DNA from 3 places in the Streptomyces sp. NPDC001532 genome. Region 3 is predicted to be linked to each of the others. Evidence: riboswitches for the same ligand, from Rfam matches in the RefSeq annotation. Region 3 holds a riboswitch; each other region holds the start of a gene.
What was found. Region 3 has a riboswitch for cobalamin ahead of ABT232_RS06530 (ribonucleoside-diphosphate reductase subunit alpha). Riboswitches for the same ligand answer to the same signal wherever they lie in the genome.
Positions count from the first base shown of each region.

Region 1: it holds a riboswitch for cobalamin, as region 3 does, so the genes downstream of both, ABT232_RS28595 (cobalamin biosynthesis protein) here and ABT232_RS06530 (ribonucleoside-diphosphate reductase subunit alpha) in region 3, are expected to answer to the same signal.
Region 2: it holds a riboswitch for cobalamin, as region 3 does, so the genes downstream of both, ABT232_RS26695 (energy-coupling factor ABC transporter permease) here and ABT232_RS06530 (ribonucleoside-diphosphate reductase subunit alpha) in region 3, are expected to answer to the same signal.

Region 1 covers NZ_JBEPAL010000037.1:61,509-66,979, forward strand. Annotated here, with positions in the region: gene ABT232_RS28590 (nSTAND1 domain-containing NTPase) at 1-2,038, opposite strand, end outside; cobalamin riboswitch at 2,208-2,349, shown strand; gene ABT232_RS28595 (cobalamin biosynthesis protein) at 2,460-3,404, shown strand; gene ABT232_RS28600 (cobyric acid synthase) at 3,401-4,909, shown strand; gene cobN (cobaltochelatase subunit CobN) at 4,906-5,471, shown strand, end outside.
Region 2 covers NZ_JBEPAL010000033.1:34,390-39,860, reverse strand. Annotated here, with positions in the region: gene ABT232_RS26705 (long-chain-fatty-acid--CoA ligase) at 1-183, opposite strand, end outside; gene ABT232_RS26700 (PucR family transcriptional regulator) at 391-1,605, shown strand; cobalamin riboswitch at 1,760-1,944, shown strand; gene ABT232_RS26695 (energy-coupling factor ABC transporter permease) at 1,976-2,689, shown strand; gene ABT232_RS26690 (energy-coupling factor ABC transporter substrate-binding protein) at 2,686-3,045, shown strand; gene cbiQ (cobalt ECF transporter T component CbiQ) at 3,052-3,801, shown strand; gene ABT232_RS26680 (energy-coupling factor ABC transporter ATP-binding protein) at 3,798-4,640, shown strand; gene ABT232_RS26675 (SDR family NAD(P)-dependent oxidoreductase) at 4,723-5,471, shown strand, end outside.
Region 3 covers NZ_JBEPAL010000004.1:184,672-190,142, reverse strand. Annotated here, with positions in the region: gene ABT232_RS06535 (ribonucleotide-diphosphate reductase subunit beta) at 1-455, opposite strand, end outside; gene ABT232_RS06530 (ribonucleoside-diphosphate reductase subunit alpha) at 455-2,809, opposite strand; cobalamin riboswitch at 2,930-3,058, opposite strand; gene ABT232_RS06525 (NACHT domain-containing protein) at 3,286-5,471, shown strand, end outside.

The DNA of each region.
Region 1 (5,471 bases), on a different contig from region 3:
CGGCCGCGCGGATGTCGGGCGGGAGCGGGGTCAGCGGGGCCGGTTTGCGGGTGAAGCCGCCTGCGTCGTCGGGGCGGGCGAGCCGGGTGAACAGACGGCGGACCGGGGCCTCGCCGTGTGCCGTGACGACCTCGCCGACGCGCTGCTCCGCGTGGGCGGACAGGGCGCCGGCGACGCCGCCCAGGGCGTCGTAGCCCGCGTGGGTCAGGCGTACGCCCTTCTCGTGCGCCCAGAGTTCCGTGAGGGTGAACTCCACCAGCGGCAGATGGCCGGGCTCGTCCTGGGCGTCGTCGACGATGCGTTCGGCGAGGCCCGGTTCGAGGGTGAGGCCGGGGACGCGGGCCGCCGGGCCCTCGACGGCGCGCAGCAGGCCCGAGCGGCCGAGGGGGGCGACGATCTGCGCGCAGTCGCTGAGGACGCGGGCGGTCGCGGGGTCGGCGAGGTCGTCGAGGCAGGCCGAGCGCAGGGTCACGAGGACGCGCAGCCGTCTGCCCTCGCCGGGGGCGGAGACGACGGCGGCCATCAGGGACAACAGGGCGCGGGCGGTGGCCGGTTCCGCCGCGACGATCTCCTCCAGCTGGTTGAGGAAGAAGACGTGGCCGCGCGGGCCGCAGTGGTCCAGGACGCGTCGGCCGAGTTCGGCGGGGGTGGGGCCGTCGGCGGAGTCGAGCAGGTCGGCGAGGGTGAGGGCGGCGCGTTCCTGTTCCACCGCCGCCAGGGCGGAACCGGCGGCGCGCGGTCCGGGCACCGGACGGGCGCCCGCCCCGCCGGAAGCCCCCGCCGCCCCACCGGAAGTCCCCGCCGCCCCTACGGTCTCCGCCGCCTCCGCCGACGCTTCCCTCTCCGGCGCCTCCGCCGGCACCTCCGTCTCCCGCGCCTCCGCCGACACCTCCGTCTCCGGCGCTTCCGCCGACGCGTCCCTCTCCGGCGCCTCCGCCGACACCTCCGTCTCCGCCGCCTCCGCCGTCCCCGCCGCCCCTTCCGACGCCTCCGCCAATGCCCCTTCCGCCGCCTTCGGCGCCGCCGCCTCCGTCGGCGCCTCCCCCAACGCCCCCTCCCCCAACGCCCCCTGCCCATCCGGGACCTCCCCCTCCAGGACCTCCTCCGCCTCCCGCACGCCCAGCGCCCCGATCACCGCCCGGGCCACCGTCAGCGACGCCCGGGTGCCCGGCAGGGGGCGGATCTCGGAGACCGTGTGTCCGTCGGCCCGCAGGCGCGGCAGCGCGCCCGCGCGCACCAGCGAGGTCTTCCCGCTGCCGGACGGGCCGACGACCGGCACGACGAGATGCCGGTCGACCGCGTCGAGCAGCCGCCGGGTCTCCTCCTCGCGGCCGAAGAAGTGTTCGGCGTCCTCCTCGCGGAAGGCGTCGAGGCCGCGGTAGGGGCAGCGGCGCAGGCCGGGTTGAAGGTCGATCAGCGCGGCGGCCGGGATGAGGTACGAGGTCACCGCGCCGGCGCCGCGGTCGGTGGCGACCGTCATGCCGACCACCGCGCCGACCGCCTCGTCCCACACCGGCGCTCCGCTGCATCCGGGTCCGATGCGGTGGGCGCTGCCGTCGCTCTCCATGGAGACCCAGCCCTGGCCGACCTCGTCGAGCAGCCGTCCGCCGATCCAGGCGCCGTGTTCCGCGCTGGCCGGGAAGCCGAGGATGCGGAAGCGGTGGTGCCAGACGTCCTGGACGCCGGCGAGGGGGACCGGGTCGGCGGGTGCGCCTTCCGGCAGCCGCAGCAGGGCGATGTCGCCGGTCCCGTCCGTGCCCACGGCCCGCCACCCGGTCACCGACGCCTGGTACGTCACCGCGCCCGGCCGCAGCGGGAATTCCACGGTGACCGCGGTGGTGGGCGGTGTGGTCGACCGCGGATCGGTGCGCAGCGCGTCCGCGACGACGTGGGCGCAGGTGGCGATGGTGCCGGGGGCCAGCAGGAAGCCGGTGCCCACGGGCCGCCCGTCGCCGCCGCGGACCCGGACCACCGCCGCGCCGAGTCCTGCCGGGGCACGGGCGGGGGATGCCGGTACGGCCGCTTTGTCAACGCTCATACGTTTCCGCCGAGTTCCTCATGTCTCGTAATGCTTCGCACGAGGTATTGCAGGGGTCGGTGGGTGCCGCCCGCAACCGGGTCCGGGAAAGGCCACCCGCACGGGGAGTCCGCCCGGCCATGTGGGGTTCTGCACACTCCCCCCTCGCAGGTCAACGGCAGGTTGACGGCCGTTCCGGCCCCGTGGTGGACTGCCGGAGCCATGTACGGCGGCAGGAGAGGAAGCCCGGTGTGAATCCGGCGCGGTCCCGCCACTGTGACCGGGGAAGAACAGCCCCGGGAGCCAGGAACTCTCACCGTCGGTCTCGTCGAACCAGGGCGCGGACACCCTGAGTGAGGACATAACGCGATGCGCGGCTGCCGCCGTTCGAGGTCGAGGTTCAGTACCAGGGCCGTGCCCGCCCCCACGGACGGCTGAGCCCGTGCGTGCCGATCGCGTCTTCGCGTACGGCGCCGCCGCCGGCCTTCTCGGTGATCTGCTGCTCGGCGATCCACGTCGCGGGCATCCGGTCGCCGCGTTCGGCCGTGTCGCCGCCGCCGTCGAACGTGTCCTGTACCGCGACGACCGCGGCCGGGGCGCACTGCACACCGTCGTCTGCGCCGGTGGCGCCGTGGCGCTCGGTGCGGTGGCCGCGCGAGTCGTGCGCTCCTCCCCCGCCGCCTCCGTCGCGCTGACCGGTGCCGCCACCTGGGCCGTGGTCGGCGGGACCTCGCTGGCGCGGGAGGCGACCGCCATCGGCCGGGCCCTGGAGGCGGGCGATGTGGAGGCCGCCCGGGCGCGGTTGCCGCATCTGTGTGGGCGGGACCCGCAGGCGCTGGACGCCGACGGCATCGCCCGCGCGGTGGTCGAGTCGGTCGCCGAGAACACCTCCGACGCGGTGGTGGGCGCGCTGGTGTGGGGAGCCGTCGGCGGGGTGCCGGGGCTGCTCGGGTTCCGTGCTGTGAACACCCTGGACGCCATGGTCGGCCACAAGTCGCCCCGTTACCGCCGCTACGGCTGGGCCTCCGCGCGCCTCGACGACGTCGCCGGGTGGCCGGGGGCGCGGCTGACGGCCGTGCTGGCCGCCGTCGCGGGCGGCGATCCCCGGGGCGCGGTGCGGGCCTGGCGGGCCGACGCCCATCGGCATCCGAGCCCCAACGCCGGGCCCGTGGAGGCCTCGTTCGCGGGGGCGCTCGGGGTGCGGCTGGGCGGGACCCTCTCCTACGGCGGCCGGGTCGAGCACCGGCCGGTGCTCAACGGGGACGCCGGGCGGACCGTCCGGGTCACCGACATCGGGCGGGCCGTACGGCTCTCTCGTCGCGTCGGCTGGCTGGCGCTCGGTGTGTGCGCGGCCGGACGGCTCACAGGGAAGGGGCACAGCTCATGAGCGGCGGTCTCCTCGTCGCCGGCACCACCTCCGACGCCGGCAAGAGCGTCGTCACCGCCGGGATCTGCCGGTGGCTGGTGCGGCAGGGTGTGAAGGTGGCGCCCTTCAAGGCGCAGAACATGTCCCTGAACTCGTTCGTGACCCGCGAGGGCGCGGAGATCGGACGGGCCCAGGCGATGCAGGCCCAGGCGTGCCGGGTGGAGCCGACCGCGCTGATGAACCCCGTGCTGCTGAAGCCGGGCGGTGAGCAGAGCAGCCAGGTGGTGCTGCTGGGCAAGCCGGTGGGCGAGATGAGCGCGCGCGGCTATCACGGCGGACGGCAGCAGCGGCTGCTCGGCACGGTGCTGGACTGTCTGGCCGAACTGCGGGGCACGTATGACGCGGTGATCTGTGAGGGGGCGGGGAGTCCCGCCGAGATCAATCTGCGGCGGACCGACATCGTGAACATGGGGATCGCGCGGGGTGCGCGGCTGCCGGTGCTCGTCGTCGGCGACATCGACCGCGGCGGTGTCTTCGCGTCGTTCTTCGGGACCGTCGCGCTGCTGTCGCCCGAGGACCAGGAACTGGTCGCCGGGTTCCTCGTCAACAAGTTCCGCGGCGATGTGAGTCTGCTGGAACCGGGGCTGGAGATGCTGCACGGTCTGACCGGCCGGCGCTCGTTCGGCGTCCTGCCGTTCCGGCACGGCCTCGGCATCGACGAGGAGGACGGACTGAGAGTGTCGCTGCGCGGCACGGTCCGGGAGTCGAACACGGCGCCGCCGGTCGGCGAGGACGTGCTGCGGGTCGCCGTCTGCGCGGTCCCGCTGATGTCCAACTTCACCGACGTCGACGCGCTGGCCGCCGAACCCGGTGTCGTGGTGCGGTTCGTGGACCGGCCGGAGGAACTGGCCGACGCGGACCTCGTGATCGTGCCGGGCACGCGCGGGACCGTGCGGGCGCTGGAGTGGCTGCGGGAGCGGGGGCTGGCCGACGCCCTCGTCCGCCGCGCCGCCGAACAGCGGCCGGTGCTCGGCATCTGCGGCGGCTTCCAGGTGCTCGGCGAGCACATCGAGGACGACGTCGAGAGCCGGCGCGGGCACGTCGACGGGCTCGGGATCCTGCCCGTGCGGGTGCGGTTCGCCCGCGAGAAGACCCTCACCCGGCCCGTCGGGGAGGCCCTCGGGGAGCCGGTCGAGGGCTACGAGATCCATCACGGGGTCGCCGAGGTCCTGGGCGGCGAGCCCTTCCTCGACGGCTGCCGGGTCGGCCAGACCTGGGGCACCCACTGGCACGGCTCGCTGGAGTCGGACGGTTTCCGGCGGGCCTTCCTGCGCGAGGTGGCCGCCGCCGCGGGCCGCCGCTTCGTGCCGGCCGCCGGCACCTCGTTCGCCGCGCTGCGCGAGGAGCAGCTGGACCGGCTCGGCGATCTGATCGAACAGCACGCGGACACGGACGCGCTGTGGCGGCTCATCGAGTCCGGCGCGCCGCAAGGACTGCCTTTCATTCCACCGGGAGCGCCCGCATGAGCACAGTGTTGTTGTTGTCGACCGCCGACACGGACCTGCTGGCGGCCCGTGCCTCCGGCGCGCCCTACCGGATCGGCAACCCGACCCGCGTCGACGTCACGGAGGAGCTGCCGGCGCTGATCGAGGGCTGCGACATCGCCGTCGTACGGCTGCTCGGCGGCAAGCGGGCCTGGGAGGACGGGCTGGCCGCGCTGAAGGCGGCCGGGCTCCCGACGGTGCTGCTGGGCGGTGAGGCGGTGCCGGACGCGGAGCTGATGGCCGAGTCGTCGGTGCCCGCCGGTGTGGTGGCGGAGGCGCTGAAGTACCTGGTGGAGGGCGGCCCCGCCAACCTCAGCGAACTCGTGCGGTTCCTGTCCGACACCGTGCTGCTGACCGGTGAGGGCTTCGTCGAGCCGCGGAAGATGCCGGAGTACGGCGTCCACGGCTCGTACCCGGTGCGGGACGGCCGGCCGACCGTCGGCGTGCTCTTCTACCGTGCCCACGAGCTGAGCGGCAACACCGGCTTCGTGGACACGCTGTGCGAGGCGATCGAGGCGCACGGCGCCAACGCCCTGCCCGTGTA
Region 2 (5,471 bases), on a different contig from region 3:
GTTGGGCAGCATCACGCCGACCCGGTCGCCGGGCTCCAGGCCCTGCGCGAGCAGCGCGCGGGCGACCTCGGAGGCGGCGGCGTCGACCTCGGCGTAGGTGAGGACGACGCTGCCGAACCGCAGGGCGGGCCGGTCGGGATGGCGTCGTGCCGTCTCGGTCAGATTCTCCGCGATGGTCGCCATGCGTCCTCCTGTGAGCGGCCCGGGCACGTCCGTGTGCCTGCTGTGCGGGCTCCAGGGTGGCGGGCGGGCGGGCCGGCGCCCAATGGCGCGGCACACAACAACAGGGCCCGATGCGTTGTTCCCGGTGACAACCAGGGCCCGCGAGTCAACGGCCCGTGCCGGGCTCGCTTGTGCCGGTCGACAAGGGTGCTCCCGTAGCCTGGTGCCGTGCAGCGCCATCCGCCCGTCCCCGACATCGCCGCCGTGGCACAGTCGCTCCGCCCCCGGCTGGCGGAGATCGTCGAGAGCGCCACCCGCCGCATCCGCGACGAGATCGACATCTACGGCCCCGCCGGCACCGTTCCGGAGGAGGAGCTGCGGACCTCGCTGCGCCGCAACATCGCGAGCATGCTCGACCGGTTCGCGCAGGGCACCGACGCGGACCTGAGCCATCCCGGCGAGACCGGGCGGGTGCGCGCGGTGCAGGGCAGCCCGCTGCCCGACGTGCTGCGCGCCTACCGGCTGGGCTTCGCCGAGGTGTGGGCCGCCCTCACCGAGGAGGCCGCGCGCCTCGACGTGGACCCGGCGCTGATGGTGGGCGCGGCGGCGGACGCCTGGCAGCTCGCCGACGTCTACAGCGACGCCATGACCAACGCCTACCGCCGGGCCGCCGCCGAACTGGTGCGGGCCCAGGAGCGGGAGCGGTCCGCGCTGACGCAGGCGCTGCTCGGCGGCCGGATCACCGACCGGGGCACGCTGTGGGAGGTGGCGCAGACCCTGGGCCTGCCGCGGAAGGGGCCGTTCGTCGCCGTCGCCGCCGAGACCACCGCGCTCGGCCAGGAGCCGCTCGCCGACGTCGAGGCCCGGCTCGCCGCACAGGGCGTCCCGTCGGCCTGGACGCTCCGCCCGGACCTGCACATCGGGATCGTCTCGCTGATCCGCGCGGACTTCCTGGACCCGGTGATGGCCGTGCTCGGACGGCTGGCGACCGCCAGGGTCGGGGTGAGTCCGCCGTTCGCCGCGCTGGACGGCACCGGCCCGGCCCTGCGGTACGCGCGGCTGGCGCTCACCGGGCATCCGGCGGGGGCCGCCGCGGTGGTGCGCTTCCCGGACGATCCGCTCACCGTGGTGATGGCCGCCGCGCCCGGCGCGGCCGGTGATCTGGCCCGCCGGGTGATGGGCCCGGTGCTGGCCCTGGACGCCGAGGGGCGCGCGCTGCTGCTCGACACCTTCCAGTGCTGGCTCGACGAGGCCGGGGACGCCACCGCGACCGCGCGGCTGCTGCACTGCCACCCCAACACCGTCCGCTACCGGCTGCGCCGGCTGGAGGACCTCACCGGGCGGTCGCTGCGCGTCCCCGGCGAGAGCGCCGAACTCGTCGCGGCCCTGCGCGCCGTCAGATTCCTTCCCGACCCCGGGCCGGAGCGGGCCGACGGGTCCTGAGGGGCGGGATCCGCGCAGTGGGATCCGTCACGTCCGCGGGGCCCGCGCACCGGGGCTGAGCAGCCGTCATGGCCCACCGGGAGCGCGCGCCGGGGCGCTCGCGGGTGCCGCCGGGCGCCCCCGGGGTCCGCTTGTCACCACCCCGAGCCGGGCATTACTGTCACCACGCCTTGGTGAACGGGAAATCCGGTGTGATGCCGGTGCGGCCCTCGCCACTGTGATCGGGAAGTCCGGCTCCGGCCCTCGCGGGCAGCCACTGGGTTCTTCGGAACCCGGGAAGGCGGAGTTCGGGCGGTGGTACCCGTCAGCCAGGAGACCGGCCAAGGCGCGTCAACCATCCACGAGGTGCTGGAGAGGGTCTGTTCGAGCCATGCACATAGCCGAGGGTTTCCTGCCACCGGCGCACGCGATCGCCTGGAGCGTCGCGTCCGCGCCCTTCGTCGTCCACGGCGTCCGGTCACTCACCCGTGAGGTCAAGGAGCATCCCGAGAGCACCCTGCTGCTCGGCGCCTCCGGAGCCTTCACCTTCGTCCTGTCCGCCCTCAAACTGCCCTCGGTCACCGGCAGCTGCTCGCACCCCACCGGCACCGGACTGGGCGCCATCCTCTTCCGGCCGCCCGTGATGGCGGTGCTCGGCACCATCACCCTGCTCTTCCAGGCCCTGCTGCTCGCCCACGGCGGGCTCACCACGCTCGGCGCGAACGTCTTCTCCATGGCGATCGTCGGCCCCTGGGCGGGCTACGCGGTGTACCGGCTGCTGCGGCGCTTCGACGTTCCGCTGATGGTGTCCGTGTTCTGCGCCGCGTTCGTCGCCGACCTGTCCACCTACTGCGTCACCAGTGTCCAGCTGGCGCTCGCCTTCCCCGACCCGGGCAGCGGATTCCTCGGCGCGCTCGGCAAGTTCGCCGGCATCTTCGCCGTCACGCAGATCCCGCTGGCGGTGAGCGAGGGCCTGCTCACCGTGCTGGTGATGCGGCTGCTGGTGCAGTCCAGCAAGGGTGAACTGACCCGGCTCGGCGTGTTCCTCGCCGGCCGGCGGGTGCCCGGCGAGGCGGCGGACGAGACGGAGGCGGTGGCCCGATGAGCCGGAACGCGAAGATCAACGTCCTGCTGCTGCTCGTCGTCGTCGCGCTCGCCGTGCTGCCGCTGGCGCTCGGCCTCGGCGACGACAAGGAGGAGCCGTTCACCGGCGCCGACGCCCAGGCGGAGACCGCGATCACCGAGATCGACCCGGACTACGAGCCGTGGTTCTCGCCGCTGTACGAGCCGCCGTCCGGCGAGATCGAGTCGGCGCTGTTCTCCCTCCAGGCGGCGATCGGCGCGGGCGTCCTCGCCTACTACTTCGGGCTGCGGCGCGGACGCCGGCAGGGCGAACTGCGCGCCCTCGAAGGGCAGAAGGCGCCGGCCGGCGACGGCGCCGGCGGCGAGCCCGGGGCCTGAGCCCGCATGCTGCCGATCGACGCGGCGGCGCACGGCAGCCGCTGGCGCCGCCGCCACCCCGTGGACAAGGCCGTGCTCGGGCTGGGGCTGACCGTGCTCGCGATCTCGCTGCCGCCCTGGCCCGGCGCCGCGCTGGTGCTGCTCGCGGCGCTCACCGTGCTGCTGGGCCCGGCCGGTGTGCCCTGGCGCCGGCTGTGGCGGGCCTACCGGGTGCCGCTCGGGTTCTGTGTGACCGGCGCGGCCACCCTGCTCGTCCAGGTGGGCGGACCCGGCGGGTTCCTCGCCCTGGCCGACGGCGGCCCGGTGCGGGCCGGTGAGCTGCTGCTGCGCACCTCGGCGGCCTCGCTCGGGGTGCTGCTGTTCGCCTTCACCACACCGATGTCGGACCTGCTGCCCCGGCTGGTGCGGGCCGGGGTGCCCGCACCGGTCGTCGACGTCGCCCTGGTGACGTACCGGATGAGTTTCCTGCTGCTGGACTCGATGCGGCTGGTCCGGGACGCGCAGGCGGCCCGTCTCGGGCACACCACGCGGGCCGCGACCTGGCGTTCGCTGGCCGGGCTCGGCGCCACCGCGTTCGTCCGGGCCTTCGACCGGGCGACCCGGCTCCAGGCCGGGCTCGCCGGACGCGGCTACGACGGCACCCTGCGCGTCCTGGTCCCGCAGGCCCGCGTCTCCGTCCGCTTCACGGCCGCGAGCTGCGCCCTGCTGGCAGCGGTGGCCGCGCTCACCTTCGTACTGGAAAGGCCGCTGACATGAGCGAGGCCCCTGCCCTGGTCGCCCTGCGGGGCGCGTCGTTCGCGTACGAGGACGGCCCGGCCGTGCTCAGCGGCCTGGACTTCGAGATCCGCGAGGGGCGGGCGCTGGCGCTGCTGGGCCGCAACGGCAGCGGCAAGACCACGCTGATGCGCCTGCTCAGCGGCGGACTGCGCCCGCGCGAGGGCCGGCTGACGGTCGAGGGCCACCCGGTCTCCTACGACCGCAAGGGGCTGACCCGGCTGCGGACCACCGTCCAGCTCGTCGTGCAGGACCCGGACGACCAGCTGTTCGCCGCGTCCGTCGCGCAGGACGTGTCGTTCGGGCCGCTGAACCTCGGCCTGCCCGACCCGGAGGTGCGGGCGCGTGTCGAGGAGGCGCTGTCGGCGCTGGACATCGCCGCGCTGGCCGACCGCCCCACCCACCTGCTGTCGTACGGCCAGCGCAAGCGGACCGCGATCGCTGGCGCCGTCGCGATGCGGCCACGGGTGCTGATCCTCGACGAGCCGACGGCCGGACTCGACCCGGACGGCCAGGAGCGGCTGCTGGCCACCCTCGGTGAACTGCGTGGCAGCGGTACGACGGTGGTGATGGCCACCCACGACGTGGATCTCGCGCTGCGCTGGGCCGATGACGCGGCCCTGCTCACCCCGGCCGGCGTGCGCACCGGCCCGGCGCCCGAACTGCTCGCCCGGACCGACCTGCTGCGCGAGGCCGCCCTGCGCCTTCCCTGGGGCGTGGCCGCGGCCCGCCTGCTGCACACCCAGGGCCTGCTGCCGGACCCGTCCGCTGGGCCGCGCACCGCCGAGGCCCTGGCGGCGCTCGTTCCGGCCGCCGAGTGACACGGCGCCGCCCGGGCGGTGGCCGGCGGTCCGGGGGCGGGTAGCGTGCGGGCGGGGGCTTCGACGAGAGAGGTGACACCGTATGACGACGCCGGCCGCCACGGGACGGCGGGTTCTGGTGACCGGGGCCGCGCGAGGGCTCGGTCGCGCGGTGGCGCGCGCCTTCGCGGCCAACGGCGACCGCGTCGCCGTGCACTACGGCTCCCGGGCCGACGAGGCCCGTGACACCCTCGCCTCGCTCGACGGCACCGGTCACGCGCTGACCGGCGGCGACCTCGCCGACCCGGCGGGTGCGGCGGCGGTGGCGGACGCGGCGGCGGACGCCCTCGGCGGGATCGACGTGCTGGTGAACAACGCCGCGGTGAACCTGCGTCACCCGCTGCCGGAGACCCCGTACGAGGAGTGGGTCGAGCTGTGGCAGCGGCACGTGGCGGTGAACCTGCTCGGGACGGCGCACCTGAGTCATCTGGCGGCGCGCCGCATGATCGACCAGGGCGGCGGCGGACGGATCGTCAACGTCGGCTCCCGCGGCGCCTTCCGGGGCGAGCCGGACCATCCGGCCTACGGCGCGACCAAGGCGGCGGTGCACGCGCTCGGCCAGTCGCTGGCGGTGTCGCTGGCCCCGTACGGCATCGGTGTCGCCTCCGTCGCCCCCGGGTTCTTCGAGACCGAGCGGGTCGCCCCGCGCCTCGACGGCCCCGAGGGCGACGCCATCCGCGCCCAGAGCCCCTTCGGCCGGGTCGCCACCGCCGAGGAGGTCGCCGCGGCGGTGCTGTGGCTGGCCTCACCGGAGGCCGAGTGGGCCTCCGGCAGTGTCCTCGACCTCAACGG
Region 3 (5,471 bases):
ACCTCGTCGATCCACTTGAAGCAGAACTCGGCCTTCTCCCGGATGGAGGGGATGTTCTCCACCGCGTCGAAGGCCGCGGCCCTGTCCTTCGGGTCGGGCAGATAGGTGTCGAGCAGCGTCAGATAGAACTGGACGTGCACGGCCTCCTCGAACAGCTGACGGCTCAGGTAGAGCCGCGCCTCGGGGGAGTTGATGTGCTTGTACAGCGTCAGCACCAGGTTGTTCGCGACGATCGAGTCGCCCGTCGCGAAGAAGGCCACCAGACGGCCGATGAGGTGCTGCTCGGCCGGCGTGAGCCGGGCCAGGTCGGCGACGTCCGAGTGGAGGTCGACCTCCTCCACCGTCCAGGTGTTCTTGATGGCGTCCCGGTAGCGCTCGTAGAAGTCCGGGTAGCGCATCGGGCGCAGCGTCAGCTCGAAGCCGGGGTCGAGCAGGTTCTTCTCGGTGGAGCTCATCACTGACAGGCCTCGCAGGACTCGGGGTTCTCAAGGGAGCAGGCGACCGCTTCCGGGTCGGCCACCTGCTGGACGGGGACGGCCGCCCGCGCCGCGCGGGCGATCCGGGTCGCCGGGCGCGACCGCAGGTAGTACGTCGTCTTCAGGCCCGACTTCCAGGCGTACGCGTACATCGAGGAGAGCTTGCCGATGGTCGGCGTCTCCATGAACAGGTTCAGCGACTGCGCCTGGTCCAGGAACGGGGTGCGCGCCGCGGCCATGTCGATCAGACCGCGCTGCGGGATCTCCCACGCCGTGCGGTACAGCCGCCGTACGTCCTGCGGGATCCACGCGAAGTCCTGCACCGAGCCGTTCGACTCGCGCAGCGCCTCCCGGGTGCGGGCGTCCCACACGCCGAGCTCCTTCAGCTCCCGCACCAGGTAGGAGTTGACCTGGAGGAACTCACCGGACAGCGTCTCGCGCTTGAACAGGTTGGACACCTGCGGCTCGATGCACTCGTAGGCGCCCGCGATCGAGGCGATGGTCGCGGTGGGCGCGATCGCCAGCAGCAGCGAGTTGCGCATGCCGACCTCGGCGATCCGCGCCCGCAGCGCCGCCCAGCGCTTAGGCCAGGTCAGCTCCACGTCGTAGTGGTCGGGGTGCAGGACCCCGCGTGCCGTACGGGTCTTCTCCCAGGCCGGCAGCGGACCGTTGCGCTCGGCCAGGTCGGCGGACGCCTCGTACGCGGCGAGCATGATCCGCTCGGCGATCCGCGTCGACAGGGCCTTCGCCTCCGGCGAGTCGAACGGCAGCCGCAGCTTGAAGAAGACGTCCTGGAGGCCCATCGCGCCGAGCCCGACCGGACGCCACCTGGCGTTGGAGCGGCCCGCCTGCTCGGTCGGGTAGAAGTTGATGTCGACCACGCGGTCGAGGAAGGTGACGGCCGTGCGGACGGCCTCGTCCAGCCGCTCCCAGTCGAGCTCGCCGCCGGCCACGAACGCGCCGAGGTTGACGGAGCCCAGGTTGCAGACCGCCGTCTCCCCGTCGTCGGTGACCTCCAGGATCTCCGTGCAGAGGTTCGAGGAGTGGACGACGTGGCCCGGCTCGGCCGTCTGGTTCGCGGTGCGGTTGGCGGCGTCCTTGAACGTCATCCAGCCGTTGCCGGTCTGCGCCAGGGTGCGCATCATCCGCCCGTACAGATCACGGGCCGGAATGGTCTTCCTCGCCAGCCCCTTCGCCTCGGCCGCCCGGTACGCCGCGTCGAACTCCTCGCCCCACAGGTCGACCAGCTCCGGCACGTCCGACGGCGAGAACAGCGACCACTGCCCGTCCGCGTCGACCCGGCGCATGAACTCGTCCGGCACCCAGTGCGCCAGGTTCAGATTGTGCGTACGGCGGGCGTCCTCACCGGTGTTGTCCCGCAGCTCCAGGAACTCCTCGATGTCGGAGTGCCAGGTCTCCAGGTAGACCGCGGCGGCACCCTTGCGCCGGCCGCCCTGGTTCACCGCGGCCACCGAGGCGTCGAGGGTCTTCAGGAACGGCACGATGCCGTTGGAGTGGCCGTTGGTGCCGCGGATCAGCGAACCCCGCGAGCGGATCCGGCTGTACGACAGGCCGATGCCGCCGGCGTGCTTCGACAGGCGCGCGACCTGGTGGTAGCGGTCGTAGAGGGAGTCCAGCTCGTCCTTGGGGGAGTCCAGGAGGTAGCAGGACGACATCTGGGGGTGCCGGGTGCCGGAGTTGAACAGCGTGGGGGAGGACGGGAGGTAGTCGAGGCGGCTCATGAGCCCGTAGAGCGCCGCGACCTCCTCCAGCGCGTGCGCGGTGTCGTCCTCGGCGAGGCCGGCGGCGACCCGCAGCAGGAAGTACTGGGGCGTCTCCACCACCTTGCGGGTGATCGGGTGCCGCAGCAGATAGCGGCTGTGCAGGGTGCGCAGCCCGAAGTAGCCGAAGCGGTCGTCGGCGGCACGGTCGACGAGCGCGTCCAGGCGCTCGCCGTGCAGCCGCACGAACGCGGCGGTCCGGTCGGCGATCAGGCCCTCGCGGTGGCCGACGGCGACCGACTCGGTGAAGGACGTGACACCCTGCGAGGCGGCCTCGGCGGTGATGCCGATCGCCAGCAGGCGGGCGGCCAGCCGGCTGTAGGCGGGGTCCTCGGAGATGAGCCCCGCGGCCGCCTCCGTCGCCAGCTCGCGCAGCTCCGCGTCGTCCGCGTGCGCGGACCGGCCGCGCAGCGCGGCGGCGGCGACCCGGCCCGGGTCGGCGTCGGGAAGGTCGGCGGTCAGCTCGGTCAGGGTCCGCAGCAGTGCGGCACCGGGACCGTCGTCGTTCGACGGGGGCGCTGCTGAGGCCGGATCTGCGGGCGCGATGGTCACGTGGGGGCTCTCCCTCGCTCGGCACGGGGCCTTCAGTGCAGGGGGCAGCTCACGAGCGCACACGGCGTCGCGTCCACCGGCCCATTCCACGAGGCCCGGACGTCAGGCACCCGGACCGGACGGCCGGGCGCACTGTCGGCAGGTCCTCGGACTGACCCCCATACCCGCACATACGGGCATGGGTACACCGTTGCGGGACAGTTCCGGATTCACACCGGATTCCCCTGCGGCGACAGCGAGCATGAGCATACATGTTGTGCCGGGTCGCGGCGGCACCCCCAGATGTAGTGTCGGTGCGGTTTCGGAGCGTCAACTCTCCGATGAGGAGAGTGATGTCGCCCCGGCCCGCACGGCGCCCGGCCCCGGCCCGCGCGGGGCCGGGTTGCGGGGCGATCCGGGAGTGCTTCCATGGAACTAGGCGCCGGCGTGCCCGCCCCCTCCCACAGCACCCTCCCACTCCCGTGAGGAGACCGCCCATGACGAGGGTCGTCCGGCACCCCCCGGGCAAGGAACGGCCGCGCTCCGCGCCGATGGCGACGCTGGAACTCCGCCGCGGCGGCAGCCGGGTCAGACGCGGCCTCATCAGCCGCTGGCACGCCCTGACGATCGCCCTGGAAGCCCGCCGCGGCAGCGCCCGGCCCCGCAGATGGCGCCGCTGGGTCTCCTACACCAACGCGACCCGGGCCATCTGGCTGCTGGCCGCGCTGGCCGTGGTCGCCTGGTGCGCCGAAGGCATCTACATCCTGATCACCGGAGAGACGACCGGCTTCGAGTCCTGGCGCAAGAAGAACGCGGCGTTCGAGGACCTCCTGCGCTTCGTCGGCCCCGTCCTCACCGCGTCCTTCGCCGCCGCGCTCTTCCTCTTCTGGTGGTACAGCTGGACCAAGCGCCGCTACCTCGCCCGCGCTCGCGCCTGCCCCCGCAGACTGGTGCTCACCGCCGGACCGGACATCGACGAGATCGTCGGCCGCGAAGAGCTCGCCCAGGTCATCGCCGAACGGCTGCGGCAGCGCGACACCCGCCGCCCCTACCTGCTCGTCGGCGGCGTCGGCGCCGGCAAGACCGCCGTCCTGGTGCGGCTCACCGAACTCCTCGCCCGCCGGCAGGCCGTACCCGTACCGGTCCGGCTGCGCGACGCGGACGGCCAGGGCACCCTCAACTTCGAGCGGATGGCCCGGCAGCGGTTCGCCGAGGAAGCACCCCAGGGCATCCTCGCCCGCACCAAGAACGAACGCGTCTGGCAGCAGCTCCTCGCCGACGACAAGGTGGTCGTCATCGCCGACGGCCTCGACGAGGCACTGCTCGACGAGGACCTCCAGCAGAACCGCGACAACATCATCCGCCGGGCCATCGAACGCGCCAACGACGAGAAACTCCCCCTGGTCATCGCCTCCCGGCCGCACAGCCCACTGGAGAGCACCCCCGCCGCGATCGTCGAACTCGAACCCCTCAGCGAGGAGGAGGCACTGCACTTCGTCGCCGCCCGGGTGCCGGACACCGACGAACGCCGCGTCGACTGGATCGTGGAGACCGCCGAGGTCACCGAGTCCCCCATCTACCTCCAGATCGCCCGCGAACTGCACCACCACGGCCTGCTCGAACGCGACCGCCCACGCGACGACCCCTACCACCTGGATACCCGCAGCAGAGACCGCGGCACCCTGCGCCTGTGGCTGCTGGAGACCTGGGAGGCCGCCCTGTGCGAGGGCCGGCTGCGCGACGACGTGGCGCTGAACCCGCGGCAGCGACGCGAGATCCTGGAGGTCGTCTCCGCGCTGGCCTGCATCGGACTCCTCCAGGACAAACTCGAGGTCGGCTTCGGCGAACTGCTGGACCAGGACGTCCACCCCGGCCCCACCCGGCGGGCCCGCGCCCGCGCGGAACACCTGTGGAACAGCCGCCGCGCCTTCGACCGCTACGGCAGACGCGACACCGTCTGCTCCGAGTGGCACCGCCAGCGCGTCTGGGACACCCTCTGCGACCGGCTCGGCGGGGAGAGCGGCAGAAGGCTCCGCGAGGGCAACGCCGTCCAGTGCCACGCCCTGCTCTCCGACTTCGTGGCCGGCGCGGACCGGCTCGACCTCGTCGAAGGCTTCGAGAAGAAGGTCCGCTTCCCGCACAGCATCATCCAGGCCTACTTCGGCTTCCGCCTGCTCAACGAGCTGGGGGAGCAGGGCGCCGGCGAACTCGTCGACCAGGCGCTGCAACCCCCAGGACCCAGCCGGGAACTGCTCATCGCACTGGTGCTGCTGTCCCGCCGGCGGGCCGCGGAGTCGACCGTCACAGGCAGCGGCATCCGGTCCCAGCTGAAGAGGGAGATGCAGGACCGGTGGCGGCAGGCACCCCTGGGCGGGCGCTCCCTGGCCCGCCGCCTCAGCACCGCCGCCGACCACCGCACCGACGACCCCAAGGCCCTCGACCTGTACGCGGCGGCCCTGGAGGTCGAGAGCGTCGAGGAGGAGCCCACCCTGCTCAGCGGCATCGTCTCCTCGGTCCACGAACGCTGGCCCCGCATCAAGGGCGATCCGCGCACCCTCCAGGACGCCAAACTGCGGCTGCTCAAACAGCTCGGCGCGGCCCTGCGCAAGGCCTCCGACCGGATCGACACCACACCGCTGTACTGGCAGCTGTTCACGATGGGCATCGGCGAGCCCTCCTACGC